3 regions of the Bacillus sp. V2I10 genome follow, and region 1 is predicted to be linked to each of the others. Evidence: predicted binding sites of a transcription regulator. Region 1 holds the regulator's gene; each other region holds the start of a gene.

Region 1 (10,654 bases):
TTATCCCTTTTGAAATTAATAATATTATTATATAACCTAGAAATAAGTAGAGATAATTTGCACCATTTTTCAAATGCATAAGATGGTATGCGCCAAGCAATGGCTTAAACATAAATGATAAAAAAGCAATTAACAATAAAGAATATAAATAAAAATTCTTATTCTTATTTAATGTCCATTGATATAACAATATAAATAAGACGGGAACCAATGAGGTGTCTATCCCAACATGAATAGGCAAAAATGGAATAGTTTTATATGGATATTCAAAAAAATTATATCTTGTCACTATTGCATCAATATATGCCATCCAAACATGAATATTGAATCCAAAGAAACCCAATAAAAATATCTTCTTTCGATCAATAAAAAAATAAAGGACAATTAATGGAATAATGATAAAACTAACATTTATCCAAAATTGCCATGTATCAAATGATGAGTAATCAACCCAATAATCAATCCATTGATTTGATACTTTTTCTTGAGTCTCCTTTAAATCATTAAGTCGATTACTTTGATCTTCTGGAAGATAAATCTTCATACTCTCACCTCTGCATAACGAATTACTACTTGTTCATCAAGTAATTTTATTATGCACGCTACTATGAAAAAAATCCCAATTTTTACAACCGTTGATAAATAAATATTTCTATCTTCAGAATGACAACCAACATTTAATTATTAAAGAGTATTCACAAATTTATCAACTTCCTTACAAATTGATAGTTAAACTCTAGAATTCCTATTGCTGAACATGTAAGGGTATTATTCAATTGTTGACTTGGACTTCTTGTTCTAAATACTCTCTATAGATGAATTTTATCGCTTCTACAATTTGTTCAGTCTGCTACTTTATTTCGGTTATCGAAGTGACACATACACCATGACTCATTCACCTTGGATTAAATGTTCTCGAGAGGTTTGTTACCTCATGAGCAACTCTTATACCAGATTGAATCGCTCCCTCAACCCAAGAAGGTGCAGTCGATGTATGTTCACCTGCAAAATGTACTCTGCCTTCAGGAGTTGGGATAAATGGGATAAGTCGGTTTCCTGTCCCGGTTTAAACATGGAGAAAGCGCCACCTGAAAATTGGTATTGAGACCAACTATGGGAAGCCCCAGTTAAAAAAAGATCGTATATTTGTTTACCATGTACTGTGGCCATGTTATCTAATGCATTTCGTATGCGATCCCCTTCAGGCAAATTATCCCATGGGAGTGTATCATCTTCTCATGTATAACTTGCCAATATAATCCCCGATCCTGTTGAACCAATTAGATGGCTAGGATAGTAAGCAAATCTGATTGGTAGATCTGTCATCATTTTCCCCCGCGGATACCTTCTACTTCCCAAAAATTTCTGTAATCCCTCTCTTCTCCTTAAGATACATCACCAAATGTCTATACTCCTGGCGCTTATTAATCATTGTCTTCTTTGTATAACCTCTCGCTAAACAATGGTACAAATATTCATTAACTAGATCTTCAATTTCCATTAAAAAAACCGCCTTCCTGTTAATTTCTCAACAGAAAAAGCGGTTTTGAATTGGTAAAATGAAAGATTAAGCATTTTTTGAAGAAAATATGATGAAGGATTAACTCAAAGGGTTTATGTATGAAGTGATTTCCGTGGAAAACTTGCCTAAAACCCGTTGGAACCCTTGATGTATAAGCTTTTTTTATTTTGCTTGATTGTTCATCATTTTCATCATTTGATTGATTTTCTTTTGAGATGGTTTCATTCCCATTTGCATCATCATCATTTTTAACATTTGCTCGTTAATTGGCGGATTTTTCTTCAAGTAACTCATCATATACTGGCGAGCAATGAAAAATCCTAGTGCTACTCCAGCAAGTAATGCCAGAACGCCTACTAGAATGACTACCCACAGATCCATCGTATTTCCTCCTTCATGTTGTCTATTTTACAGTGTACTAAACCATAGGATATTATACAACAAATACTCCGTAATTTCTGCCTTTTTAGACAAATTTTCTTTCTTTTATCGGTTTTAGCCAGCCGTATCGTTTTGCTTCAAAATCCATAGCTAAAAAACAGGAGTCAATTTTTCTCAGTATTTCAAAAAAGATCGCTTCCATATCAAAACTTCCAATAGAAGTGACTTCTATATATTGATCCCTTACTTGCAGCATAGCACTCCCCTGCTTCGATTCGCTGACGATTCGGTGATAACCTTCAGTATGAACATAATTGTATTGGTTCATTAAACTTGATTCAATCATATTATCCATTGAATCAGCTGAAATTGATTTAGTTACATATCTGATTTGTTTGTATAAGTGATGAAATTCCTTCTGCTCAGGGCTTGTCCGGAGATATTCCTGAAAAAGATGGAACAGTTTCGCTTCTCGGCCAAAAAAGTGGTTCGCAAATTCCTCTTCTATTAAATAGACATAATAGTGCCTCATTCTTCCACCCCTCCGAAATAACTGTTATCGTTAATTATAATAGAATAGAGTATTAGAAATTTGTCTAAATAACAGAGAAATGCATCACTTTTTTTGTCGAAAAAGAGAGAACGATCAAAATCGTTCTCTCTCAGAGGTGATTATTGTTCAAGCAGCGCTTTTACTCTTGCCATTACGTTTTCAACAGTAAAGCCATACTCTTTCATAATTTTATTTCCAGGTGCAGATGCGCCGAACTGGTTAATCGCAAGAACATCGCCCTCATCTCCAGTATAGCGTTCCCAGCCCAGTGGAGCTGCCATTTCAATCGCAAGACGTTTTTTAACAGCCTTAGGAAGAACGGATTCACGGTACTCTTTTGATTGACTTTCAAATCGGTTCCATGATGGCATGCTGACAACAGCAACATCTATACCTTCTTTAAGCAGGGCATCCTGAGCTTCAACCGCAAGGCCAACTTCAGAACCTGTAGCTAATAACAAGGCATCTGCTGTTTCTTTTTTGCTTGCTGAAATCGTGTAAGCTCCCTTAGAAACGCCATCATAAGCTGTTTCAGAAGTACCTTTAATTGTTTTTAAGTTTTGTCTTGTCAGTACAAGTGCAGTTGGTGACGTTTCTGACTCTAATGCAATGCGCCATGCTGCAGCAGTCTCATTACCATCTGCCGGGCGGATTACTGATAAATTAGGCATTGCACGCAGAGATGGAAGCTGTTCAATCGGCTCATGGGTTGGTCCATCTTCCCCAACAGCAATGCTGTCATGTGTAAATACATACGTTACAGGAAGTCCCATAAGTGCAGCTAAACGGATTGCCGGACGAAGGTAATCTGAGAATACAAAGAATGTTCCTCCATATACTCGCAGGCCGCCATGCAAAGCCATCCCATTTAATGCAGCACCCATTGCAAATTCACGTACACCAAACCAAATATTACGGCCGCTGTAATCTTCTGCTGTGAAATCAGCAGCTCCTTTAATGGATGTATTGTTAGAACCCGCTAAATCAGCTGATCCTCCAAAGATATAAGGAATATTTTTTGCCAGTACATTTAATACCTCACCTGAGGATGCACGTGATGCAAGAGCTTTTCCCTCTTCATACACCGGTACTGCCTCGTCCCAGTTTTCAAGCAATTCGCCATTGATTCCGGCGTTCAGCTGTTTTGCAAGCTCTGGATATTCTTTTTTATAGCTTTCGAAAAGATCATTCCATTCCTGCTCTTTCTTAGATCCGAATTGTTCAGCAGATTCCTTGAAATGAGCATAAACTTCTTCTGGAACATAAAAGTCTTCTTCAAATGTCCAAGCATAAGCTTCTTTTGTCAATTTAATTTCGTCAATCCCAAGCGGCTTGCCATGTACGTCAGACTTTCCGGACATATTTGGAGATCCGTAGCCGATTGTTGTTTTCACTTCAATTAACGTTGGATGAGTTTCATCTTGTTTAGCGGCTTCGATTGCTTTAGAAATCTCTTCTAAATTATTGCCGTCTTCAACACGGATGACCTGCCATCCGATAGATTTGAAACGATCTTCAACATTTTCAGAGAATGATCGATCTAAGTCGCCATCAAGAGAAATATCATTTGAATCATATAATACGACTAATTTGCCAAGCTTCAGGTGACCTGCAAGAGAAGCTGCTTCAGAAGAGATACCCTCCATTAAGTCTCCATCTCCGCAAATAGCGTATGTGTAATGGTCTACTACAGGATATGATTCTTTATTGTATGTATGTGCAAGATGGCGCTCTGCCATGGCCATTCCTACAGCCATGCCGATTCCCTGGCCTAATGGACCTGTCGTTGCATCAACACCAGCTGTGTGATGGAATTCAGGGTGGCCTGGAGTTTTACTTCCCCACTGTCTGAAAGATTTAAGATCTTCCATAGATAGATCATAGCCTGACAAATGAAGCAGACTATACAGCAGCATAGATCCATGACCAGCTGATAAAACAAAACGGTCACGGTTAAACCATTCCGGGTTTTTAGGATTATGATTCATATATTGTGTCCAAAGCGCGTAGGCCATTGGAGCTGCCCCCATAGGCATTCCAGGATGTCCTGAATTTGCTTTCTCGATTGCATCGATCGATAATGTTCGAATCGTAGCAATAGATAAGTCTTGAATTGAATGTGACATAATTTGATCATCCTTTCAGAAATAACATTCTACTTTCTTATCATAGCGGTACACACTTTATGATACAACCATTAATCATGAAATGTAATAGTCCATTAAGATGTGTAAGAAACTATTCTAATGTATTATGTGCAAATTGAAAAGGAATACATCACAAATTGACGTATTCCTCTTATTAATGAAGGTTTCGCTTCTTCTCATCTTTTAGTTTTTGAGGTGTTACATCCGTACCGTTTGGGTCGAGGATCGTAACGCCTTTTAATGTATTTTTCATAGAACCGCGAAACACATGCAGGTATTCCTGTCTCAGGCTCTGCTGTTCTGCTAGTTCTTCAGGTGACAAAGCGCTTGATTTAGCCTTTTTTGAAAGCTCATTGATTCTAGCCATTTTTTCTTTTGAAAGCATGATGGTAACTCCTTTTTGTAGATTTCACTATGCTATCGTACTAAAAATGACTGTAAAAGACAACTTATTGGTCTCCTGATTGTTTTATATATTCCTGATATCTTCTATGTACCGTTGCCTTTGAAACATCATGTCCAAAACCTCTTAAAGTAGCAGCAATTTCTGCAAAGGTCAGTTTGTTTTGTTTTAAGCGGACAATTTCTGATACAGGAAGCTCTTTCTTGTCCTTTCCGGGGCTCCCATGAATATTAGACAGGTTATTTTGAGGCTTAAACCCATTTTTGACCGCACGCTGCATGCCTCTTTTGATTTTCAGATTGTGAATTTTTCTCTGATATTCTTCAACAATGCTGACGATTTCAAGTACCATGGAATCAGCTTCTGAGAGCAGAAGCCTGCCGTTATGCGTGACGGAATAAAGTGTTAATCCCTCTTTAAGCAGAAAATGAATGACTGCAATTCTGGCGTTTCCCCTCCCAAGCCTTGTTTCATCCTGGATCAGGATTGCATCCACCTGCTGATTTTTGATGCAGTCAAACAGTTCAAATATTCCGTCTCTCTCTATATCGTAGCCGCTGGCCTGCTCTTCAATCACTTTTACAATATTCATGCTGTGCTGCTCAGAAAGATTTATAAGCTCTTCCTTCTGTCTTAAAAGAGATGTTTCCTGTTCTTCTTTCACTGTGCTGACTCTGCAATAGATGATGGCGTTCAGTGTTCTCACTTCCCTATTTCTTGCTGGCTATTTGATTGACCTCATAATAGGCTGTTTTCTCTATTGGTATAAAGACTTGTTCACCAGGTTTAATGACTGCTGTCTCCATGCCGTTTTTTTCCTGTACCCACTCGACAAAATCTGTCTTAGAAAGATTGTGATGATCTTTAAATTGGTCAGCAATGCTCCAGATGCTGTCCCCTTCAGTAACTTCTATATTTACGTAGTGATCCATTCTGTCTTTTTCACCAGTATAAGACAAAGCAAAGACAGCGACAATAACGACGATAAAAAATGAGAGTAAATAAGAAAATGATTCTTTCAACATAATCCCCACCTCGAAATAGAATGTTTGTTCGTACTTTTGATATTTTCAGTATAATGAGAACAAACGTTTCTGTCAACGGATTTCTCGAACTTATGTTTGTATGCACAAGAAAAACATGCTATAATCAACATAAATTACAGGACGCGAGGTGCAAAAGATGACAAAATTATCAAAAAGACAGCAGGATATCTTAAACTTCATCAAATTAGAAGTTCAAAAAAAAGGTTATCCGCCTTCTGTTCGCGAAATTGGCGAAGCTGTCGGCCTTGCTTCTAGTTCAACTGTACACGGCCATCTGGCCAGACTAGAGAGCAAGGGACTAATCAGACGCGATCCAACTAAGCCCAGAGCCATTGAAATTTTAGAAGAAGAGACTTCACATATTCCAAGATCAAATGTTATTAATGTTCCGATTATCGGTAAGGTTACAGCGGGATCTCCCATAACAGCCATCGAAAATGTTGAGGAATATTTTCCGCTTCCTGATACGTTTGCAGCAGCAGATGATCAAGTATTCATGCTCGAAATTATGGGAGACAGTATGATAGAAGCAGGAATTCTGGACGGGGATATGGTTATCGTTAAACAGCAGAAGACGGCAAATAATGGAGATATCGTAGTAGCCATGACAGAAGATGATGAAGCAACAGTAAAACGTTTCTTTAAAGAAAAAGACTTCATTCGCCTTCAGCCTGAAAATTCAACTATGGATCCTATTATTCTGCGAAATGTTACGATTTTAGGGAAAGTCATTGGGGTTTACCGGAATATTCATTAAAGATCTTTGCTGCTAAGCAAAGATCTTTATTTTTTGGTTTTATACGCTCCAGCAAAGGGAATATAATAGTTGATAAAACTTAGAAGAGGTAACCTATGAATCCCAAAATTAACTATGATGAAATAACCATTCTGCGAACCAATTGCCAATTCATATTTCCCTTTTCTTGGGCTCATGACGGCATTAAGGAGTTAACTGAGAAGCTCTTAGCCAACGGGTTTGAATTTTTTTCAATTGAAAATGTTAATCAGCAAAATATATATTACGGGGAGAGCATTGATATCCCGCATAAATGTTTAAATCATTATTTTATGCCCTACATAGAACAAATCTTATTCCCTGACAAATATAAAGAAAAAGCCATAAACCGTTATTCAAAGCCTTTAAATTTGACTTGCAGACTTGAGACTGTGCACAATTCATTTTCTATGAAAGTTCATTCAATTGATATCTACCTTTGTCCTTTCTCTATCGGCATGGTAACGATTCGAACAGACCCTTTTAATACCAATGGAGATATCTCTTTAAGTGATGCACTGGATTTTATGGATCATTTTCGCGTTCTAGAGCCCTCAATTACAGAAGAAAAAGGTACTGTTCTCTATAATGGAGAAAAGCGTTTTGACAAGACACAGGATTTTATCTTCCAGGACCTTTGCCCTTTCATCGTCCCCTTCATAGAAAAAAGCGAGAATGATCAATCAGCTTATCTGGGCAGCCTCCCTTATTTTATTGATGAAAGGATGTTCGTATCCAGTTTTTTAACGGCTGCTCCAGATGATCAAATAACAAATAACGATTTATTCAGAATCGGACATATGAATGGATATAAAGAAAAAAAACAGCCATACACCTCTGCAAGCAATCAAAAGTATATCGAAAAATACGTAAATGATCATGTTTATGACAGATGGTCCCCGGATAGTTTTCATATTATCAGCGACCATACATTTACTTGCATCAGCAGAGACACCAAAAATGAAAAACTCATTGCTGAAGAAATGTATGGCCAGCTTTATTACAACTTGATTCTGCACTTATTTTATAAAATTGTCCTTTTAAAGCTTTCATACAGCTATTCACAGCTCTATATTGACCAAAAACAAGAAAAAATGGACAAACTGATTCGATCGATCGCCAATTTTACCGCCAAATATATTTTTTCTGAAATCAGCAGCCGGACTGAAGGACAAGAGCTTTCTGTTATGATGAAAGATCGCTTTAAAATTGAAACTCTTTACAAAGAGGTAATAAACACGATGGACAGTCTTTATCAAAATCAGGAAAAACTTGCAAGCAAACGTCATAATTCTCTTTTGCTGATCTTAACGACTTATACCGTTATCTCCGGTATTTACGGAATGAATCTGGTGATTGAAGACTGGCGGGGGAAAATTGAGTGGAGCAAGCTTGCCGGTTATTCTGTTTTTGAATATATATCGCTCGTTGTCGCTTTATCAGGTATTGCTGTGGGAAGTGTGCTTGCGGGGATAGCAATTATGAGACTGCTTAAAGACTACTTTGATAAGGGAAAATCTGAAAACCTCGACTGAGTAATGCCGAGGCTTTTTTTCTATATTACTTAATAAAAGCCCCCTCCTTCACCTTCTAGTATTAATTGATCGATTGAAAATAAATTTTTTAGCTTTTCTACTACGTTAAATGGATAGAACAGCAAAATATTTGTTAAAAAAAGACGGTATGAATTGGAATTTCATACCGTCAGTAAATTAAAACTGGGGAGTATTAATGTTTTAAGTTCTTTTTGCGCAGTTTGAGAGAGATATAACGATTATATAATAGTAGAAACACGAATGGATTAAGTATGAAAGACATTGTTAAACTCACTAGTGTTCCTAAAGCAACTTTATATGTAGAAATTAGAAAAAACCGTTCAAACACATAGAATAGTTATTGCACGGTTTGAATGTCTAAACCTTCTTTTTACCTGTATGAACTTACTCATCTTTAAACTTCTAACCTTCTATTAAAACAAGCATCTTGTTGATTTACACACTGGCCCGAACAAAATGTAACGACTTTATTTGTAATTAAACATCTTTATTGTCAGTCAACAGTACTTCATGGCACGCAATTTTTAAACGCTTTTTTATTTTATAAACAACTTTTTTTACTCAACAGTGTTTCCACAAATCAAATGATTCGTTCTAAAGATTTCATAGTTTCCTACTTAAAAGATATTTAACGTCGTTAATTATAGATGCACTTAAAAATTATTTCATAGTGCAAAAAATATAAATAAAAGACACCGCTTCTTTAATAAGCAGTGTCTCTCTTTAATAAAAGGAAAATCATGCAGCTTGTCTTCTGGCAAAACGTGAACGGACTCCAAAGTAAGCCGCTGTAATGAATAAATAAATTAAGATTGTGATAGTCGTTACAATAATAGAAGTAGTCGCAATTACACCAATCAATATAGCAAGCAGCGCCAATAGAGCTATCCAAGTCGTGTAAGGAAAAAAGCGAACATTATAGCTGACTTGCTGTGTCTGATTTGTGCGAGATTTCAAATGCGCCATCGCAATAATAATCCAAATACATAAAACTGTATATCCAAGAGAACCCATTAAATAATTAAAAGTCTTGCTCCCAGCAAATAGAGAAATAAGCACCCCTACATACAGCGAAGATGAACAAGCCAGTATCGAATAAACAGGCACCTGCCTTTTAGACAATTTTGCGAATAGTTTTGGAATACGTCCATCCACCGCTTGTGTATATAGTACACGCGACGATGCATATAGTCCGGAATTCATAGAAGAAATAATAGCTAACAATATAATGGCGTTCATAATGTGATCCGCATATGGAATTCCTATCATTTTAAACACCGTCACAAACGGGCTCTCCGGAACGCCATTCACTTGATTCCAGGGGATCAGGCTCACAATAACGAAAAACGGTAAAATATAAAAAGAAATAATCCGTGTCAATGTGCCTCTTACAGCTTTCGGTATAACCTTTTCTGGATTTTTTACCTCTGCCAAAGTAACGCCTATCATTTCAGTACCGCCGTATGAATAAATAACCACCAGCATAGCCATAATCAATCCATGTATACCATTAGGGAAAAATCCGCCATGCTTTGTAAGATGAGAAAATCCTGTTGCAGCATGGTCTTGAAACGGTACTAATAAAATGATTAAGCCAAATATGATAAATAATACAATTGCACTGATTTTTAACAGGGCAAGCCAATACTCTGTTTCTGCAAATAGCTTTACTGAAAATAAGTTTACAAGGGTAACAATGGCAGAAACAATTAAAGCCAGTATCCAAACCGGAATGTCCGGAAGCCAGTACTGCAAAAAAATAGCGGCTACCACTGATTCTGCTGCTATATTTAACACCCACATTTTCCAATATATCCAGTCAAGAAAGTGCGCAGCATAACCACCTAAAAGCGGCTGAATTAAATCACGAAATGTTCTAGCCTCTTTGTTTCTTACTGCCATTTCAGCAAGGCCCTGCATAATTAAAAGCAATATAATTCCTCCAACCATATACGCAATAATTACTGCCGGGCCTGCCATATCGATGGCTGTGCTGCTTCCTTTAAATAACCCTGCACCTATAGCTCCTCCCAGCGCCATCATCATAATATGGCGTGATGTCATAGTTCGTTTTAAGCTCTCTTGTTTGTTACTCATACTTTTAATCTCCTAATCTTTGTTGTAAGTATACAAAAAAGCCCATCGTCTCTTAAAAGAGACGATGGGCTTTAGGCCAACCGCGGTACCACTCTTATTGACTCCTTTTCTTACAGAGTCCAGCTTAGCGCACAGTATAAAATGCTAAACCTTGTAACGTAGATTAATCGTTAG
Region 2 (10,654 bases), 430 kb from region 1:
AACCTTTTTTGCTGCTTTAACAAGCGGAAGCAACTCATCAGCAGGGAATGGATGAAGCAGACGGACGTGCGCATGATTCACTTTTACACCGTCATTTTCAAGGCGGATCATCGCTTCTTCAATTGTGCCTCTTGTAGAGTTAAATCCAACGAATAATACATCCGGCTCAGGATGAGTCAGATTTTGATGGACAGGCGTGTCAAACTTGATGTCTGACAGCTTACGCAGACGTTTGTCCATTTGGGCTTTACGGTTTGTTGCCACCTCGGAAGGTTTGCCGGTCTCTTCATGTTCAACACCTGTAACATGGTGAATGCCATTCTTCATTCCTGGCACTACACGCGGCGATACGCCATCTTCTGTTACTTCAAATCGTTTAAAGTATCCTTTATTTTCTATCTCAGGCAGCTCCTCGCCCTGTACTAGCTTGCCTCTTCGAATTTGGATTTTATCATATTGAAGCGGTTCTACAGACTGTTTACCAAGTGAAAGCTGAAGATCTGTCAGCAAAATAACAGGACATTGATATTCTTCCGCTAAATTGAAAGCTTCAATTGTATCGTAAAATGCTTCTTGTACTGTGCTTGGCGCCATAACGATTTTCGGAATTTCTCCATGTGTTCCGTAAATCATCGCCATTAAATCGGATTGCTCCTGTTTCGTCGGAAGTCCTGTACTTGGTCCGCCTCGCTGAGTATCAATGATCACCAGCGGCTGCTCTGTAATGCCTGAGAGCCCAATTGCTTCCATCATCAATGACAATCCCGGTCCTGCAGAAGCCGTCAATGTGCGGGTTCCGGCATAGTTTGCACCAATGGCCATCGTACAAGCGGCAATTTCATCTTCTGTTTGAATAACTGTTCCGCCGAAATCAGGCAGCTTCTTAATGAGATATTCCATGATTTCAGAAGCAGGTGTAATTGGGTAAGCAGCCATGAAACGTGCTCCGCCGGCAACTGCGCCTAATGCTATCGCATCGTTGCCGATCATGAACATGCGTTTTTGCCCATCCGCTTTTTCAAGATACATATCAACACGGTCAAAGTTCAGTTCTTGTTTCATATATGTTGAGCCTTTTTCAATGGCTTCAAGATTCTTTTCAACAATCTGCTGCCCTTTTTTCCCGTAAATCTCCTGAACGACATTTTGGAATTGTGATGTTCCAAGATCAAGCACAGCACTTGTTGCACCAATTGCAACCATATTTTTCATTAATGAAGTACCTAACTCTGCGGCAATCTCTGTAAATGGCACGGAATACAAAACAGCGTTGCAGTCATCAGGAATAACTGGATTAAACTTTGAATCTGCAAGAACTAGGCCGCCCTTGCGAAGCTCATATACGTTCACATCGATTGTTTCCTGATCAAAAGCTACTAATATATCAAGATCATCCGAAATAGCACGAACTTGAGTTGTGCTGACGCGGATTTTATTATTTGTATGACCGCCTTTTATTCGAGATGAGAAATGACGGTAGCCATATAAATAATAGCCCATTCTGTTTAATGCGATTGAAAACACTTCTCCGGTACTTTCGATACCTTCACCTTGCTGTCCTCCAACTTTCCATGAAAGTTGACTGATCATGTGCCCTACACCCCTTCTTAAGAAACACTTATATATTTTTCGCCCTATTTAAGAGCTCTTACACACGTAATTAAATATTGTTAGAATTTGTACTAAACGTTTACAATTGTAGAACGAACATGAGAAAAAAACAAGCGTTTCAGGGAAATAAACATGCTTTTGCTGTTTATTTTTTTGATTTTTGCAAATCTTATATTCATTCATTCCGATTACGTGATTATGCAACCCGAAACCTTTGTCTAAAAAGGAATGGAATCAGCAAAATTTTTATACATAAATTTTTCAACCTGGCTTTCTGAATAATGCTTCGAGAGTGTATTCAGTAAGTAAGGGTACTGTTCATAGCCTTCAAGCCCTTCAATCGTTTCATCTATCCCGTCAAAATCAGATCCAAATCCTACAGCATTTTCTCCTGCAAGACCACATACGTAATCTAAGTGATTAAGAAGATGCTTCATTGAAGCCCTTGAGCGGGAAGAGGTAAATTGCGGCACGAACGTTATGCCAATCAAACCATTTTTTGCAACGATGGCTTTAATTTGATCGTCTTTTAAATTTCTTGGATGGGGACACAGTGCATACGAATTTGAATGACTGGCAATCGGATGGTCTGCAAGCTGAATGACATCCCAAAAGCTTCGTTCGGAAAGGTGAGATACGTCTGTCCACATGTGATAATGATTTAATTTCCCGACTACATGTCTCCCATAAAATGATAGACCTGCATTTCTTGTTTCGAGCGCCCCATCAGCAAGTAAATTAGCAAAATTCCAGGTCAGTCCCGCTGATCTAACTCCAAGCTGCTGAAAAATGGAAAGAAGGCTTAAATCATGGCCGATCGGGTCGCAGCCTTCAAGTGTCAAAATGGCTCCAATTTCATCATCCTTTAACGCAAGAAGATCCTGTTTTGTCCTTATATGTATGATCTTTTCAAATCCATTAATAATCCGATCATAAAAGATGGAAGCCTGTGCAAAGGCGGCTTCTAATTTATTCGTGACATCAACTGGTATAAAGATGGCAAAGCACTGGACTTTTGCTCCAAACTGAAATAGCTTTTCAATGGTGACATGCAGATTCAGGTCATTCCATTCACTAATTTCAGGCCTGCGCCATAATTGATAGAGCAAATCACAATGAGCATCAAAAATACGCACGTCATCATCTCTCCTAAAGATAAAAAAAGGGCTGTGTTTGTAAAAAGGAATGTTTTCCGCATGGAATTCGTTCACGTATACGGAATCAATTTATTCCCCGTTTATGCTTAAAAAAATCCAAAAGAATTTTTAGCGATCTATGATGGAAAAAAAGGATATAAAAAGAGCGAAATAAAAACAAACCTGTTTGCGTGACCCGCAAACAGGTTGATCATTTTGTCTATTTAACGAGGCTCAATAATTAATTTAATGGCCGTACGCTCTTCTCCATCAATGAGAATATCCGTAAAGGCAGGAATACAGATTAAATCAACACCGCTCGGGGCAACAAACCCTCTGGCAATAGCTACTGCTTTTACAGCCTGGTTAAGTGCTCCGGCTCCAATTGCCTGGATTTCGGCGGCGCCTCTTTCACGCAGGACACCTGCTAGTGCTCCCGCTACAGAGTTAGGATTGGACTTTGCTGAAACTTTTAATATTTCCATTTCTAGTATCCCCCTTATTTTTCAATAGATCGTGAATGTACATTGGATCATGCCTTATTAGATCTGTTCGGAGGGCCCATCCCCTTTATGAAGCCTTCTGAACCTCTTTCACAGCCATTCCATTGATACTATATTCACTAGAGGGAACTAGTATTCCTGCTTGCTTCACTATTTTTTCTAAAATTTCTAAATATATATTCTATTCAAAAAACATATGATCATCATTAATTAAAATGCGGTCAATTTTCAAGGCTTTTCCTGTTTTTTCTTGAACATCGATTACTACTGCGCTTAGCTGCGCCTTGCCTTCAGTTACCTCAAATCGTACAGGGAGGCTCGTCAGGAAGCGTTTTATGACCGCCTCTCTCTCGACTCCAAGGATGCCGTCATATGGACCTGTCATGCCCACATCTGTGATGAAAGCAGTCCCCTGATCAAGAATCCTCTCATCTGCCGTTTGTACGTGAGTATGTGTTCCGACAACGGCCGTCACTTCTCCATCCAAATACCAGCCCATGGCCTGCTTCTCACTCGTTGCTTCAGCATGAAAATCGACAAAAATAATGGACGTTCTTTTTTTAGCTTCTTCAATCAGCTCATCCGCTTTTTTAAATGGACAATCAATTGGCGCCAAGAACGTTCGTCCCTGTAAGTTAATCACAGCGATTTCTTTGCCGTCGCAAGTTATATATGCAATGCCATTACCCGGAGTGCCTTCAGGAAAATTCGCAGGACGGATTAGATTTGGATAATTATCAATGAATTCAAAGATTTCCCGCTTATCCCATGTATGGTTTCCCATCGTCACAACCTGTGCGCCAGCCTGATTCAGCTCGTGATAAATCTTTTCAGTAATTCCTTTTCCGTGTGCTGCATTTTCTCCGTTTACAATCGTCAGGGACGGTCTGTATTTACGTTTTAGCTTTGGCAAATATTCTTTTATCATATCTCTACCTGGAGATCCGACTACATCTCCTACAAATAATAGTTTCATGCTTCGCTTATACCTTCTCTCAAATGGTGTGTGCCTACCCTTAAGTTTTGCACAGATTGCAAAAAAAATAAAGCGATGCAGAAGGCATCGCTTTATTTCGCATATTCCACAGCTCTCGTCTCACGGATAACTGTTACTTTAATATGACCTGGGTAATCTAATTCTTCTTCAATCCGCTTGCGGATATCCCGTGCTAAACGGTGTGCCTGAAGATCGTCGATCGTATCCGGTTTAACCATGATACGCACTTCACGGCCTGCCTGAATAGCGAAGGATTTTTCAACTCCTTCGTAAGATTCGGAAATCTCTTCAAGCTTTTCTAAGCGGCGAATATAGTTTTCAAGCGTTTCGCTTCTTGCGCCGGGACGTGCTGCAGATAAAGCATCTGCTGCCGCGACCAGAACGGCGATAACCGAAGTCGGCTCCTGATCGCCATGATGCGAAGCAATACTGTTTATAACAACCGGGTGTTCCTTGTACTTCGTAGCAAGTTCGACTCCAATTTCAACATGGCTTCCTTCTACTTCATGATCAATCGCCTTACCGATATCGTGCAGTAATCCTGCGCGTTTGGCAAGAGTAACATCTTCACCCAGTTCTGCAGCCATGAGTCCTGATAAATAAGCGACCTCCATGGAATGCTTTAATACATTTTGACCATAGCTCGTTCTGAACTTTAAACGGCCCATAATCTTGATTAAATCTGGATGCAGTCCGTGAACACCAACTTCAAATGTTGTTTGCTCACCAACCTCGCGGATGTATTCATCAACTTCACGGCGTGATTTTTCAACCATTTCTTCAATACGTGCTGGATGGATGCGTCCATCTTGAACAAGCTTGTCTAGGGCAATTCTGGCTGTTTCCCTGCGAATTGGGTCAAATCCAGATAAAATAACTGCTTCTGGAGTATCATCAATAATGAGGTCAATACCAGTTAATGTTTCAAGTGTTCTAATGTTGCGCCCTTCACGTCCAATGATGCGGCCTTTCATTTCATCATTTGGAAGGTTAACGACAGATACCGTTGTTTCAGCTACATGATCTGCTGCACAACGCTGGATTGCAAGGGAAAGTATTTCTTTCGCTCGTTTATCCGCTTCTTCTTTCGCACGGTTTTCGCTTTCTTTAACAGTTACAGCGATATCATGCGAAAGCTCATTTTCAACCTTTTCGAGAATGATCTGCTTTGCCTCTTCACGAGTTAAGCTGGAAATACGCTCAAGCTCTGATTGTTGTTTACGCACCATCTCGTCCACTTTGCTTTCCATCTCTTCAATATGCTGTTGTCTTTCATTTAGAGAATCTTCTTTTTTCTCAAGCATGTTCTCACGCTTGTCTACAGATTCATCCTTACGATCAAGATTCTCTTCTTTTTGTAATAAGCGATTTTCTTGTTTTTGCAGCTCATTTCGTCGTTCACGAATTTCTTGCTCTGCTTCTGTCCGAAGCTTGTGAATGTCATCCTTTGCCTCAAGCAACGCTTCTTTCTTCGTCGCTTCAGCATCACGCTTCGCATCTTCAAGAATTTGCTCAGCAGTTCCTTTCGCACCGGCAATTTTCGCTTCTGCAATGGATTTACGAACAAAATAGCCAACAACTGCACCGACGATTAGGCCAAGCAAAATGGAGATGATCATTGTAATGGGATCCATCATTTCACCTCCTCTTGCTATGAACTTGTTTCTTGCTAGATTTAAGTGTCGGCATGTATATTGCATAACGTTCTTCAACATACAGCACAAAGCTTAAGGGTTTCATGGAGACCTGCAGCAATCCTGCTGCACAGATTAACATTTGCTTTCATAGTGCCTCGCTAAAAGTTCTAACAAAATAATAATACACCCTAATTGTAAATGTGTGAAATTTTCTTGTCAAGCCTGTCATTCTGGCGTTTCTAAAGCAATTGAGAATTTTCAAGCATTGCCTTACATTTCTTGAACAGGAAAAGTCAGGGTTGTCTCTTCATTGTATGGTGTATTTTTACTTTCACATACAAAAAAGAGGCGATGATCGCCTCTTTTTAATCTTCCAGTAAATCTAATTCTTCTTGTCCATCTGGAGCAACCGCCACTTCATCCAAGCCGTAGTGGCTGCGGATTTTTTCCTGAATCTCTAAGCGGATGCTAGGATTCTCCTTCAGGAAGATTTTTGCGTTTTCTCTTCCCTGTCCTAAACGCTCCTCATTGTACGAATACCATGAACCGCTCTTTTGAACAATATCAATTTCTGTTCCAAGATCAATGATCTCGCCTTCTTTAGAGATGCCTTCCCCGTACATAATGTCAACCTCTGCAACACGGAAAGGAGGTGCAACTTTGTTTTTGACAACTTTGATTTTGGTTTTATTGCCGACCATCTCATTGCCCTGTTTCAGCGTTTCAGCACGGCGAACCTCTAAACGTACCGAAGAATAAAACTTCAGTGCGCGTCCGCCTGGAGTTGTTTCAGGATTACCGAACATAACTCCTACTTTTTCACGGATCTGGTTAATGAAAATAGCAATTGTTTTTGATTTGCTGATTGCTCCGGATAATTTACGCAATGCCTGTGACATAAGACGAGCCTGCAAGCCTACGTGAGCATCTCCCATTTCCCCTTCGATTTCAGCTTTTGGAACTAAAGCTGCTACAGAGTCAATGACTAGAATATCCACCGCTCCGCTTCGAACCAGCGCTTCAGCAATTTCAAGCGCCTGCTCTCCTGTATCCGGCTGTGAGAGAAGAAGTTCATCTATATTTACACCAAGCTTTTGAGCATATACAGGGTCAAGGGCATGTTCTGCATCTATAAACGCAGCCTGTCCTCCCTTTTGCTGTACTTCTGCTATCGCATGAAGGGCAACTGTCGTTTTACCTGAGCTCTCAGGTCCATATATTTCTATAATTCTTCCACGTGGATATCCGCCAACCCCAAGTGCTGTATCAAGTGCAAGTGAACCGCTTGGAGATGTAGAGATCTTCCGGTCAGTCTGTTCACCGAGTTTCATAATTGAACCTTTACCAAATTGCTTTTCTATTTGTTTCAGTGCCATATCTAAGGCAGCTTGACGATCGCTCACTGAGTTTCCTCCTTTAGTTATCAACCTATTAATAATATACCTTTTATTCGAACGTTTGACAAGTAAAAAACGAACATTTATTCGGTTTTTTTAAACGTGATAACAGACTGAAAATTCTCTTTTCTCTTAATGAAAATAAGAAATTTATGCCTCTTAATCAGCTAAAATACTAAATTGCCTTTTTGCCTGATTTTGCGGATTATCTAGTAAAAAAGAAAAATACAGCTTATTCTGCTGTATTTTCCATTAATGCTTTAATAATCAGGTAACAGCCGTATTTCACTGTACGTCTGCGAATGCCGTTGCGGCTTCCTGCAAGATGAAGGAGAACGGTTCTTACCGGCTGATCTTTAAATGCCAGCCCGATATAGACGGTTCCAGGTTTTTTCCCTTCAACAGGATCTTCCCCTGCGATGCCGGTAAAGCTGATTCCGATATCACTATTTGCAAGCTTCCTGATTTGTTCAGCCATTTCTTTGGCACATTGTTCGCTGACAGCCCCATGCTGATCAAGTGTTTCTTCAGATACTTTTAAGATGGATTGCTTTACTTCATTTGTGTAGCAGACAATTGTACCTTTAAAAACATCAGATGTTCCTTTAACTGCTGTCAGCTGATCTGAAAAAAGGCCGCCGGTTAAACTCTCTGCGGCTGAAATCGTCATGTCTCTTTGTCTGAGATGTCTGAGCAATTCATCAGCGAGGGTTGTCTGGTCATAACCGTAGAAAAAGGCTCCAACTCTGCTGTTTATTGTTTTCTCCATTTCATTAATCAGGCGGACAGCTTCAGATTCATTTTGATGGCGCGCCGTCAATCTGAGCGTAACTTCCCCGTCACCCGCAAGCGGTGCAATCGTCGGATTGGTTTGGGCATCAATCAAATCCTGAATATCCGTCTCAAGCTGCGATTCGCCTATGCCAAAGTATCGAAGAACCCTCGAAATAATTTTGTCATTCTGGCCAAGCTTCTCTCTAAAGTATGGGAGCCCGAACTTCATAAACATCGGTTTCATTTCGCTGGGCGGGCCAGGCAGCAGCATATAAATCCGCTCATCCGCATCTATTGCCATTCCCGGCGCCATTCCGTGCTCATTTTTTAAGACGTGAGAATCCTCAATGACAAGAGCTTGTTTTTTATTGTTTTCAGACATGCTTCTTTTAACTTTGACAAAATAGTCTTCAATGCTGCGAAGGGCTTCTTCATCAGTCACAAGCTTCTTGCCCAGAATATTTGCGATTGTTTCTTTAGTTAAATCATCTTTAGTAGGTCCAAGACCGCCTGTGAAAATGATAATGTTCGAACGCTCTTTGGCAATCTTTACTGCCTGCTCAAGTCTTGCAGGATTATCACCTACAACCGTGTGATAATAGACATTAAGACCATTCTCAGCCAGCTGCTGAGATAAAAACTGGGCATTAGAGTTAACTATTTGCCCAAGAAGCAATTCGGAACCTACTGCAATAATTTCTGTTTTTGACGTCATATGAACTCCCCCTCTGATTGAAGAATTACTTGGAATTCAGTAATGCGGCTTTATTTTTTGCAAAATAGTCCCATCCTGAATAAACCGTAAAGAATAATGCTACCCATAATGCGATATCTGCAAACGGGAATGAAATGAAAACAAATGGAATGTTGTGTAAAAGCAAGGCTGAAATGGCGATAATTTGTGCCCATGTTTTAATTTTCCCAAGCATGTTTGCTGCAACCACTTCCCCTTCGCCGGCAAGCACAAGACGCAAACCTGTTACAGCGAATTCACGGCTGATAATGATAATCACGATCCAAGATGGGGCAAGTCCAAGCTCAACTAAAATAATTAAGGCTGCAGAAACAAGCAATTTATCTGCAAGCGGATCTAAAAATTTCCCTAAATTCGTAACCATATTCAGCTTTCGCGCATAATAGCCGTCAATCCAGTCAGTAGTAGACGCAATAATGAATAATATTGCCCCGGCGAGATGCGTGACGGGAATGGAAGCGTCCCCTATATACAGGGTGCCCCAGTCAAAAGGAGCAAGCATAATCACCATGAATACTGGGATTAATAGGATTCTTGAGATGGTAATGCGATTCGGTAAATTCATGTTTTTTCCTCCAGAGTGTAAATTATGTATCAGAAAATATAAAAGAAAGAAAAGCCATCTTGAAGATGACTTTACTCCTTAGTATATACAATCTGCATATCTTGTCTTACTGTTTTTTTAGGATCAATCTGATATTCTACAGGCTGTCCATTTACCTTCACTTCAGCAGCTGAAGCATTTCCAATGACAATAAAGGCTTCTGTTTCATTTGTAAAATCATGCGCCTCGGTTTGATCCTTCTTCAGCATGCCGCTGAAGAATTTTTTTCCTGATGCATTTCGGATCTCAATCCAAGTCTGCCCCTTAGAACTGACCTCAAGCTTAAATTCTTTTGCTTTTTTCAGCTCATATACCGCTTTTCTGGCTGTTTTTTCTTTGAATGTGAGTACTGAAGCCTGCTCTTCAGGTTTTTCATCTTCCGGCTTTTCTTCTTTGACTTTTTCATCCGTTGCATCTTTCTCTTCAGGCTCTTTAGAATCTGATGCATTTTTTTCGTCGTTTTCAATGGAATCATATTCATTTTCGGCGCTTGAAATTTGCTTAGTCTGGTCTTCTGTGTTTTTTGCACCGTCCGGCTTGTCCTTCTGTACAAAAATCCAGATAACGACCGCTACTAGTAAAACCAATACGATTATTAAGATCCTGGGCAATATTTCCAAAGCCTTTGATGCTGACTTCGGAAGCTCTTTATGTGTTTTCACCCTCGAAAGCTCAGGAGTATCATCTGAATAAACAACCGGTATTTCGTTTTTATGCTCCTCGAAAATCCGATCTGGATCCAGCCCTACTGTTTCTGCATACTGTTTAATAAAAGCCCGCACATAAAAATTCCCCGGCATAATGCCGTAATTGCCTTCTTCAATTCCGATAAGATACCGCTTTTGAATTTTTGTCATTGCCTGGAGATCGTCAAGACTTAATTTCCGCTCTTCTCTCGCCTGTTTTAGTCGATTTCCTAGTTCACTCAACCGTAACACCTTCCATATCTAAAAATCAAACCCGGAAAAACTCGATTCATCAAACATTTGAGGTTCAGATGCTTCCTCATATGTAATCTTTTCATCCGGATCGTTTCGAAGTTCAATTATATAGTCAAAATCATCGAGTGTATACTCTGTATTTTGCACAAACATGTCCGGATGCTCGACAACTTTTGTAGCAGACAGCCTCATTATTTCTCTCACAAGCTGCAAATGCTTTTCAGAGCCTCTTCTTGTGGAAACAATCCCATCAATAATAAATACATTCTCAACACTGTACTCATCTGCAATCAGCTGGCT
Region 3 (10,654 bases), on a different contig from region 1:
CTAAAGTGTTGATCGTGGGCGATTCTTTGACCTCCGATATTCAGGGGGGGATAAATTACGGGATTGACACCTGCTGGTTCAATCCGCATCTTAAGGAAAACAATATAGGAATTAAGCCGACGTTTGAAATCCGTGAGCTGACGGATCTTATAAAGATTGTAGGTAAGATGGATAGTTGAGAGATTTTAAGCGAACCGTTCAAGAGGTTGCATAGTTGCTTCGATATTTCTATTTCCTTGTTGAACGCGGGCTATAATTTAATAAGCACGAGCCGGCTTCAACAGCCTAAATAATATTAATTATCTTCCACAAACGGGCGCGATTGTGGAACAACATAGGTAGAAAATGATCAAACTTTTTTATGAAAAACAAACTGAAAATTGCTGGAAAAGAATCTATTTTGATCAATCTTTTTTTAAAAAATGGATTCTTTTTATTTATCGTAAAATATGGGTTTGTCAGGTATTTGTGGTGGTACCCCTTATATATACAGTCCTTTGACGTAAACAGACGTGATCGTTTTAGCGACCTCTTCAACAGAACCATGATGTTCGTTCCGGACAATTTCCCATAGGTACATTTCATTTGTGAAAAACCAGCCTCGTGTCACAATCTCATGATTTAATTCTGCTCGGGCTAATCCCTTTTGTTGTGCATAGGCAACGTCCATTGAAATACGCTGAATAAATTTTTCGCGAATCGCTTTCCATTTGTCTGAAACTAAAGAAGAAACCCTAATTGCCTGTTCAAAGACTTGCATCATATCCCTCTCGGCTTCTGCCATTAATAAAAAAGCATTCGCTTGTTTGCTAATGATTGCCTCTGCGTCTTGTTTTGATTTTGGCAGGAAGGAGATCTCGGCAATTTCATAAAATCGCTCCATGACATCCTCCATCAATACAATTAAAAGATCTTCTTTTCCTTCAAAATGAACATAGGCAGTTCCGTATCCGATGTTTGCTTTTTTAATCATTTGCGAAATCGTTGCTTTTTGAAAACCTTCTTGAAGAAAAACTTCCTTTGCTGCTTCTAATAATTTTTGCCGTGTCATCATCGAGCGTAAATGTCGTTTATCCACTACTTTATTTTGATTCATTTCTATTCCTCCACTACTCATTATCTCTAGAATAAATGGATTTCTATAAAAATGGAAGGGATGTCTTAAGATGTTAATAAAATAATACTCTGAAAAAATAATATTGACATCATGTCATATTCATTGGATAATAATATTGACATGATGTCATATTCATAAAAGAAAGCGCTTTAAAATCAGTTCATTAATTGTAAAGGGGAGAATCATGATGGTTTTGAATAACTTTCAAGCAACTTTAGAATACGGGAAAGAATTGGATAAGGAAGACATTCTAAAACATTTTCGAGAAGAGTTTTATTTAAAGCCAGGAACCATTTATATGGATGGAAACTCATTGGGTCTTCTTTCGAAAAGAGCGGAAAGGACTCTCTTAGAATCCTTGGACGATTGGAAAGAATATGGAATCGATGGCTGGACACAGGGGAATCACCCATGGTTCTTTATGGCAGAGGAATTGGGCAAAAAGCTTGCGCCGTTAGTTGGAGGTTCTGCTGAGGAAGTTATTGTAACGGGTTCTACAACAGTCAATCTGCATCAGCTTGTATCTACGTTTTATAAGCCAGTAGGAACACGCACAAAAATTTTAGCGGATGAACTAACCTTTCCATCCGATATTTATGCTCTTCAAAGCCAGGTAAGGATTCATGGATATGATCCGGATACACATCTCATTCGTGTGAAAAGCCGCGATGGCCGCTTTTTAGAAGAGGATGATATTATCGATGCGATGGACGAGACAATCGCCTTAATCGTCTTGCCGACTGTCTTTTATCGCAGTGGTCAAATATTAGACATTAAACGGTTAACCGAAGAAGCACATAAAAGAGGTATTTTAATCGGCTTTGACGGTTGCCACTCAGTTGGTTCGATGCCGCATTCCTTCAGTGAATGGGATGTTGATTTTGCGTTTTGGTGCAATTATAAACATTTAAACGGCGGACCTGGTGGTGTTGGAGGCTTATTTGTCAATCGTAAGCATTTTGGAAAGATGCCTGGACTCGCTGGATGGTTTAGTTCTGATAAAGAAAAGCAATTCGATATGGAGCATACATTAACACCAGCTCATTCAGCAGGAGCGTTCCAAATTGGAACACCTCATGTGTTAAGCGTTGCCCCTTTGATTGGTTCTTTAGAAATTTTTACAGAAGCAGGTATTGAAAATATCCGCCAAAAATCACTTAAAATTAATCAATATTTAATAGATTTAATTGACAATGAATTAGCAGATATGGGCTTTGTCATTGGAACTCCAAGAGAAGATGTACGTCGCGGCGGGCATGTGAGCCTTGAACATAAAGAAGCAGCACGAATTTGTAAGTCATTGAAGGAAAACGGTATTATTCCGGATTTTAGAGCACCTAACATCATTCGACTTGCACCTGTTGCCCTTTATACCTCCTACGAGGAAGTTTGGCAAGTGGTTCAAATTCTTAAAAAGATCATGACGGAAAAAGAGTATGAGAAGTTTAACAATGAACGTGAAGTGGTGGCTTAATGTGAAAATCTATTAGAGGGGTTCTTTCTCTAATAGTAGTTAAGGAATGGTCGGACAAAGCCTTATGGTTAAAGAAGGGGATGAAATAGATGAAGAATAATAGCGTAGAGGGATTAAAACGAGAATTAACAACAAGTCAGCTTTCAATGATCGCGATGGGGATGGCGATTGGAACGGGGTTATTCCTTGGAAGTGGACTAGCCATTGGGACTGCAGGACCTAGTGTATTGCTCAGCTATACAATAGGGGCGTTCATCGTTTTATTATTAATGGGATGTTTGGCAGAAATGACGGTTGCCCATCCAACTTCGGGATCTTTTGGAACGATTGCTGATAAATATCTTCATCCCATGGCAGGCTTTCTTGTCCGATATTCATATTGGATTGCTCAAGTTCTTGCTATTGGTGTTGAAATAAGTGCGATCGCAATCTATATGAAATACTGGTTTCCAGGAGTCCCGGGGATTGTTTGGATCATCATTTTTGCAACAGCCCTCATTTATGTAAACGCTACCAGTGTGAATGCATTTGCAACATTTGAGTATTGGTTCTCGATGATAAAGGTTAGTGCCATTGTTGCTTTTATACTTCTTGGAGCGTATGTGCTGTTTGGAACTTCTGGTCATGAAAATGTAGGTGCTAAAAACCTAGTTGATCATGGAGGTTTTCTGCCATTTGGTTTAAAGGGTATGTGGATTGCCGTCTTTATTTCTCTTTTTAGCTTTTTGGGTACAGAATTGGTAGCGATTACGGCAGGTGAAGCAAAAGAGCCGGATGTAGCTGTACCGAAAGCATTGAAAGCAACTGTATTTCGATTGTCTGCTTTTTATGTGTTGACTATGGCGATCATGTTGATGATTGTGCCATGGCAATCGGCAGGAATTGAAGAAAGCCCGTTTGTAAAAGTAATGGAAATCTTAAATATACCTGGTGCTTCTGGAGTGATGAATTTTATTGTAATAACAGCAGCTTTATCATCGATGAACGGACAGCTGTATGCTTCATCACGAACCATGTATTCATTATCAAGTGAAAAGTTTGCACCAGCCATTCTAGGCAAACTTAATAAAAAAGGTGTTCCAACAGCTGCTCTTACCGTTTCAACAATGGGAATTGTGCTTGCTACTGCTGTAAATGCGCTCCTGCCTGAATCATCCTATGCATTTATGATAGGGATTTCCATGTTTGGTTCCCTTTTTACCTGGTTAATGATCTTCATTTCTCATTTATTTTTCCGAAGAAAATGGGAGAAAATAGGCGGGCGCAAATTACCGGTAAGAATGATTGGCTTTCCCTATTTAACGATATTGGGAGGACTTCTCTTACTAAGTTTAATGATCACAGCCTGGTTTACTGATTTCAAAATTATGCTCCAATTTGGTATCCCTTGGCTGCTGTTTTTATCAATTGCTTATTTTGTGATGAAAAAAAAGAATCCACAGAAATCTTATGTTTCGCAGGATGAAAAGGCTGTTTAGACAGTATAGAGATCATTTGAAAAAAGATTGATTAAAGGAGAGATCATAACATGATCATCGGTATACCTAAAGAAATTAAAAATAACGAAAACCGTGTTGCTTTAACTCCAGCTGGAGTCGTTTCATTCGTAAATGCCGGGCATAAAGTATTAGTTGAGAAAAACGCTGGTGCGGGCAGTGGTTTTGCAAATGAAGATTACTTAAATACTGGGGCAGAAATTATTGAAGATGTGACAGAGGTATGGGCTAAATCAGATATGATTATGAAAGTGAAAGAGCCGCTTCCAAGTGAGTATGGTTATTTCCGTGAAGGCTTAATTTTATTCACTTATTTACATTTGGCCGCTGAACTTGCTTTAGCTCAGGCGCTTAGAGAAAAGAGAGTTCTTGCCATTGCCTATGAAACCGTTTCAGTAAATCACTCTTTACCGCTGCTTACTCCAATGAGTGAGGTTGCTGGCCGGATGGCAGCACAAATCGGCGCACAATTTTTACAAAAATCAAACGGTGGTAAAGGAATTCTCCTGGCAGGTGTTCCGGGTGTGAACCGTGGGAAAGTGACCATTATCGGCGGCGGTATCGTGGGTATGAACGCAGCGAAAATGGCAGTTGGATTAGGTGCTGATGTAACGATTATCGATTTAAGTGCTGATCGGTTACGTCAATTGGATGATATTTTTGGCAATCAAATTAAAACACTCATATCCAACCCATTCAATATCGCAGAGGCAGTAGCAGAAGCTGACCTTTTAGTTGGTGCTGTCTTAATTCCAGGTGCAAAAGCTCCTAAACTGGTAACAGAAGAAATGGTAAAGACGATGAAACCTGGTTCTGTTGTCGTTGATGTGGCCATTGACCAAGGTGGTATCGTTGAAACGATCGATCATATTACAACACATGACAATCCAACCTATGAAAAGCATGGAGTCGTTCATTACGCTGTAGCCAACATGCCTGGTGCGGTTCCAAGAACCTCTACCATTGCGTTAACGAACGTTACCCTTCCATATGCATTACAGATGGCAAACAAAGGTGTATATAAAGCAATCGCTGAAAACGAAGCATTAAAACTTGGAGTAAACACAGCAAATGGTGAAATTACGTTTGAAGCAGTTGCCAAAGACCTTTGTTACAACTATGTAAGAGTCGAAGATGCTTTAGAAAAAGGAATGGTTGCACTATAAAGCTATGATTACTAAGGTTATATGAATTGAAATAGAATGTAAAAGGTATAGTTCCCCAGATTCTGAGGAATTATACTTTTTTTTCTATAAGTTCATTACCAACAGATTGGGACTGGATATTACAATATGAAGAGGCAATGAATCGAAAAGACTTTAGGGAAGCATTTACTAGTTTCGTAAGAGGATCAAGTCATAGTCCTTTGGCACGGATGCCAAACTGGTATGCAAAATTCATCTTACGTATGGTAATAAGTGAAAATCATTGTCTCGAAATAAAAGAATTATTGCCAACAAATTTATATGAACATAAAGAAGTTCGACGCTTAGTGTCTACTTACAACAATTATCAGATAATCAATGCAAATGTATTATTAATTTCTGGGGAGAAGAGTCCGGAAACAGTACACCAAATGATTCAAGTATTAAATCAAACAATTCCACAAACACAAACATTAATCCTTTCCATGTGACGATTTCCAGTAAGATCTTTTCTTGCAGGCTTTCTGATAGAAGTCGTTCCAAGTCTTCAATTTGTCCCTCGTCTAACAGCGGTCTAGCTGTTTTTAGATATTCCTCTTCCATATCCCACAGCAGCTTTAAATGTTCCGTCATAAAGAAACCTTGCCACTTCATTTTTCCCCGGTCTCTAAGCATGGGATCATCGCCACCTTTCAATCAATTCATTGTACAAACATACGTTCTGTTTTAACGAGACGTAAATATTGGATGCTGAAATTAAATAATCTTCTATATTGAGGAGGGGAGTCTTTAGGCTGTCAATTTTTCAGGAAAGAAGGTACAGAGCCATTTTTGGAGGAAATGATGACGTCCGGTTCATCGATCAAGGGAAATTCATTCTGAATTCTTTTCAATGTAAGAAAAACTATAAAAAAACACGTTCTTACAACCTCAATTCTAAAAAAGAAGGTTTTCCAATTAACAAGCAGAAGAATATTATTATGAAAAATTATTAAGGATCAATTGAATGTCTTACTAAACAGGAGGATAAAGATGGGGAAATCGATCCTTTTTGAAGTGCAAGAAGAAGTAAATTTGATAGCAGAAGCAATAAAATCTGTCTTGGATTTGGAAGTCATTATTTATGATCAGAATAAAGTGGTAGTTGCTGCTACAGGCGGTGGTCATCATGCTGTTGTAGGTGAACAGGTTAGAGGACATATTATTAAAGAAGTGATAAAAACAGATATGCCTCTATATAACTTCGAACCAGGATTTCATGAAGTTTGTAAAAGCTGCATTCTCCAGGGAAACTGCCCTGAAAAAGCTGATGTGTCTTTTCCTCTAAAGCATGAGGGGCAAACCATAGGGGTGATTAGTTTAACGGCTTTTTCCGAAAAGCAAAAGGCGGAATTAAAAGAAAGGCACCTTGTTTTATCGAATTACCTTGGGAAAATGGCTGACTTACTCAGTAGTAAAATAAATGCAAAATCGTTGTTGGAAAAATATTTACACATGTTCCAAATGCTTCAAGTGGCTATACAATCGATGTATGAAGGCATCCTCGCGGTAGATCAAAACGGATATATCTTAGAACTAAATCGTTCTGCTGAGAAGATACTGAAGATGAACAGAATTGAAGTCCTTAAGCTGAATATTTCCGATATCACTCCTGATTTGCCAATTACGAAGGTATTATCTACAGCGAAAGGGTATTCAGACATTGAATTTTCACTTCATATACATAAAAGAAAGATTCAAGTGATCGGTAGTGTTATTCCACTTGTTTATGAGGGTCTTATTATTGGAATTGCCATTTCATTTAAGGCCTTAAGGGATGTACAAAAATTGGCATATTCTATCACATCAGAAATAGACGATTCAACCTTTGATATTATTATAGGGAAAAGTAAAGCTATTCTGCAGGCCAAAAGTACAGCCAAGCAAATCTCAGCGTCTGACTCCACCATAATATTTATGGGCGAAAGTGGGACTGGTAAAGAACTTTTCGCGAGGGCCGTGCATCAAGAAAGTCAAAGGGTAAACAAACCCTTTAGGGCTATAAATTGTGCGGCAATACCAGAACACCTACTAGAGAGTGAATTATTTGGATATAGTGAAGGGGCATTTACAGGCGCGAGGAAAAAGGGAAAACCTGGAAAGTTTGAGATGGCAAATGGAGGAACTATATTTTTAGATGAAATCGGTGACATGCCTCTTCATTTACAAGTGAAAATTTTGCGGGTGTTAGAAGAAAGAAGAGTTGAAAGGATTGGTTCAAATTCTTCTTTAGATATTGATGTTCGAGTGCTGGCAGCAACCCATAAAAACTTAGAACAAATGGTAATAGACGGAGAATTCAGAGAGGATTTATTTTATCGCTTAAATGTTATTCCTCTTCACATTCCTCCATTGAGAGAAAGAGTGGGAGATGTTTCAGTGCTTCTTCGCCATTTTGTTAAACATTATGTAAATATCACAGGAAAACAAGTAAGTGGTTTTACACCAGAGGCTGAAGACTGTTTATGTTCTTATACCTGGCCAGGAAATATAAGAGAGCTTCAAAATACAGTAGAATACGCTATTAATATGACAAAATCTTTATGGATTTCATTAGGAGATTTACCAACTAGGGTTAAACCAAAAATAAATCACAGTGTTTTAAATCAAGATTTGACTTTAGAAGCTATGGAAGAAAAAATGATTTTGCAATCCTTAAAAAAACACGGTGATACACTAAGCGGAAAGAAAGAGGCTGCAAGAGAATTAGGAATAAACGTAGCCACTCTTTATAGAAAAATCAATAAGTTTGATATTAATCGCAAAATGCAAATGTAATTTGCATTTTGCGATTAATTGAAAATCGGTAGTAGGTTTGGCCTCTTTAACATTTATAAGGCCTAACCTACTTTTTTTATTTGCATTTTGCGAAAAATAAAAGGGTCTTGTAGCTTAATATTTTTAAAATGTAAAAATAAACCCGTTTAGATTTAGGGTTTATTCTATTTTTTGATTTTTCTGTTAACTTGGCACGGAAGTTGCATTAGTAATAGTAAAAGAAAAAAATAAAAGGTGAGGGTGGTTTATGAATACAATACGCAAAATGTTTATGATGAAGTCTGTACAGACGATCTTACACACGTGCTTAAATATAAAACCAGGTGAAAATCTTCTTATACTAACCGATACCAACACAATTGAAATTGGAGAGATGTTTTCCATTGTAGGTAAAGGTATGGATGCAGAAGTAGTTATGACAATTATGAGTCCTACAACTCGACATGGAGATGAACCTCCAAAAATTATTGCAGAAGCCATGAAAGCAGCTGATGCCATAGTCGCTCCAACCACTTTTTCTATAAATCATTCTACTGCAAGAAAAGAAGCGAGTGATGCGGGTGCAAGATTAATATTTATGCCAGATGCAAATGAAGAGGTTTTTTTGGATGGTTCATTAGATATTGATTTTTTAGCTCAAAAGGTAAAAATCGACAAATTATCAGCCATTTTAGAAGCTGGAAGTCATTTGAGCATTTTTTCAGAGTTGGGTACGAACCTTACCATGGATATTTCAGGTCGGCATGCTGTTCCCCAAACAGGTATCTGTCATGAACCTGGAAGTATATCTCCACCTCCGTGTATTGAATCAGCCGTTGCACCAGTGGAGGGTACAACAGAAGGGGTGATATATATTGACGGAGCCGTGGTTCCTGGGAGGGCATGTCAAGCACCCATAAAAATCACTTTTAAAGAAGGAAGAATTGTTTCGATTGAAGGTAGTGAAGACGCACAAATGCTAAGGCAAACACTAGAAAGCTATAATCATCCAAATGTCTATTGTGCGGTTGAGATGGGAATAGGCATGAATCCCAATGCAAAGATTGGAAGAGGGGGACAATTAGAAGATGAAGCAGAGTTTGGTACGATGCATATTGGGATTGGAAATGGAATCACTTTTGGTAGCAGTATTCGTGCACCTGGTCATTGTGATCTTGTTATGAGAGATCCTCTTATTAAAGTGGATGGGAAGATTCTCATGAAGAATGGCGAGATTTACTTAGATTAGGAGGGAAATCTGGTGGTCGATTTAAGTTCAATAGTTGATTCGTTTACAAGTATCCTTTCTATTAAGATATTATTTTTATTTCTTTTAGGCACTTTTGCAGGGATAGCTGTAGGTGCTCTTCCGGGATTAACTACTACAATGGGAGTATCCTTACTTATTTCATTTACGTGGGGGATGGAATGGGTCGAAGCTATTGTTTTGATTGTTTCTCTTCACATTGGAGGTACATATGGAGGCTCTACTTCTGCCATATTTTTAAATATTCCAGGTACCCCAGCTTCTGCGGCCACTGCCCTAGATGGGTACCCAATGTCTCAAAGGGGGGAAGGGGGATTGGCGCGAGGAATAGCTACTTTCCAATCCTTTTTGGGAACAATCTTTGCTGCCATTCTATTTTTGTTTGCATCTCCATTACTTATTGATTTAGGAATGAATTTTGGTTCATGGGAGTATTTTTTGCTCGCTATGTTCGGAATAATTATAAGTGCTAACTTAACAGCAGAGTCTTTGGTGAAAGGCTTAATCTCTGGGTTTCTAGGGCTGGCTATAGCCACTATCGGAATGGATAAAATTACTGGAGTTCAACGTTTTACTTTCGGAGAGAGTGCTTTAATGGATGGATTTAGTCTTATTGCTATTTTGATCGGCATATTTGGAATCGCAGAGGTTATTGATTCACTTATACATCTTAAGCCTCCTTTAAAGTCTGAAAATTCAAAATCCGTCTTACCTACATGGAGAATGTTGATGAAGTTTTTACCAATTGGTATACGATCTTCAGGTGTAGGAGCAATTATAGGAGCAATTCCTGGAGTTGGAGCTGATGTAGCAGCTTGGGTTTCTTATGATATCCAACGGAGAAAAAGTAAAAAACCAGAAACGTTTGGAAAAGGAAACCCGGAAGGTATTGTTGCAGCAGAAACGGCAAATAACGCATGTGTACCCGGTTCTTATGTTCCAATGTTGACTTTAGGAATTCCAGGAGATGCTGTAACCGCAGTTATAATCGGAGGTCTTTTATTACATGGGTTACAACCAGGTCCATTATTAACGACTCAAAACCCTGATATTTTTTACCAGTTCTTTGTGATTATTATTGTGGCATCTGTTTTTATGCTAGTGTGCGGATTATTTTTCACCTTTTTGTTTCAGAAAATATTAGCAGTTCCCAAAAGTGTAATCTTGCTTATTGTCACGGTTTTAAGTGTCGTCGGTACATTTGCGGTAAATAATCGTACATTTGATATAGCAGTTATGATAGCTTTCGGAATCGTTGGATTTATGATGAGAAAAGTAGGCTTGGCTGCTCCACCTTTAGTTTTAGGCATTATCTTGGGTTTAATGGCAGAGCAAAACTTTCGCAGGGCGATGGTTAGT

The links. The regulator LexA, encoded in region 1, represses DNA repair genes until DNA is damaged. The targets are predictions, from matches to a motif close to CGAACATATGTTCG.
Region 2: recA (recombinase RecA) is a predicted target of LexA. The motif match lies at 7,358-7,371, and genes of this name have one in related genera.
Region 3: QFZ72_RS27905 (YolD-like family protein) is a predicted target of LexA. The motif match lies at 5,942-5,955, and genes of this name have one in related genera.

Annotation. Positions count from the first base shown of each region.
Region 1 covers NZ_JAUSYV010000001.1:3,058,135-3,068,788, forward strand. Annotated here, with positions in the region: gene QFZ72_RS15450 (CBO0543 family protein) at 1-544, opposite strand, end outside; partial or broken gene QFZ72_RS29500 (flavin monoamine oxidase family protein) at 896-1,209, opposite strand; gene QFZ72_RS15460 (YneF family protein) at 1,685-1,903, opposite strand; gene sirA (sporulation inhibitor of replication protein SirA) at 1,989-2,435, opposite strand; gene tkt (transketolase) at 2,576-4,582, opposite strand; gene QFZ72_RS15475 (DUF896 domain-containing protein) at 4,758-4,988, opposite strand; gene QFZ72_RS15480 (YneB family resolvase-like protein) at 5,053-5,703, opposite strand; gene yneA (cell division suppressor protein YneA) at 5,717-6,028, opposite strand; gene lexA (transcriptional repressor LexA) at 6,189-6,809, shown strand; gene QFZ72_RS15495 (magnesium transporter CorA family protein) at 6,905-8,362, shown strand; gene QFZ72_RS15500 (amino acid permease) at 9,122-10,480, opposite strand; T-box leader at 10,535-10,654, opposite strand, start outside.
Region 2 covers NZ_JAUSYV010000001.1:3,492,567-3,503,220, forward strand. Annotated here, with positions in the region: gene QFZ72_RS17660 (2-oxoacid:acceptor oxidoreductase subunit alpha) at 1-1,590, opposite strand, end outside; gene QFZ72_RS17665 (dipeptidase) at 1,830-2,747, opposite strand; gene spoVS (stage V sporulation protein SpoVS) at 2,972-3,232, opposite strand; gene QFZ72_RS17675 (TIGR00282 family metallophosphoesterase) at 3,432-4,226, opposite strand; gene rny (ribonuclease Y) at 4,319-5,881, opposite strand; gene recA (recombinase RecA) at 6,250-7,287, opposite strand; gene QFZ72_RS17690 (competence/damage-inducible protein A) at 7,514-8,770, opposite strand; gene pgsA (CDP-diacylglycerol--glycerol-3-phosphate 3-phosphatidyltransferase) at 8,796-9,374, opposite strand; gene QFZ72_RS17700 (helix-turn-helix domain-containing protein) at 9,446-10,342, opposite strand; gene QFZ72_RS17705 (DUF3388 domain-containing protein) at 10,361-10,654, opposite strand, start outside.
Region 3 covers NZ_JAUSYV010000002.1:123,301-133,954, reverse strand. Annotated here, with positions in the region: gene QFZ72_RS27930 (YjjG family noncanonical pyrimidine nucleotidase) at 1-179, shown strand, start outside; gene QFZ72_RS27925 (TetR/AcrR family transcriptional regulator) at 482-1,096, opposite strand; gene kynU (kynureninase) at 1,305-2,591, shown strand; gene QFZ72_RS27915 (amino acid permease) at 2,681-4,069, shown strand; gene ald (alanine dehydrogenase) at 4,120-5,253, shown strand; gene QFZ72_RS27905 (YolD-like family protein) at 5,608-5,907, opposite strand; gene QFZ72_RS27900 (sigma-54 interaction domain-containing protein) at 6,265-8,049, shown strand; gene QFZ72_RS27895 (aminopeptidase) at 8,297-9,277, shown strand; gene QFZ72_RS27890 (tripartite tricarboxylate transporter permease) at 9,290-10,654, shown strand, end outside.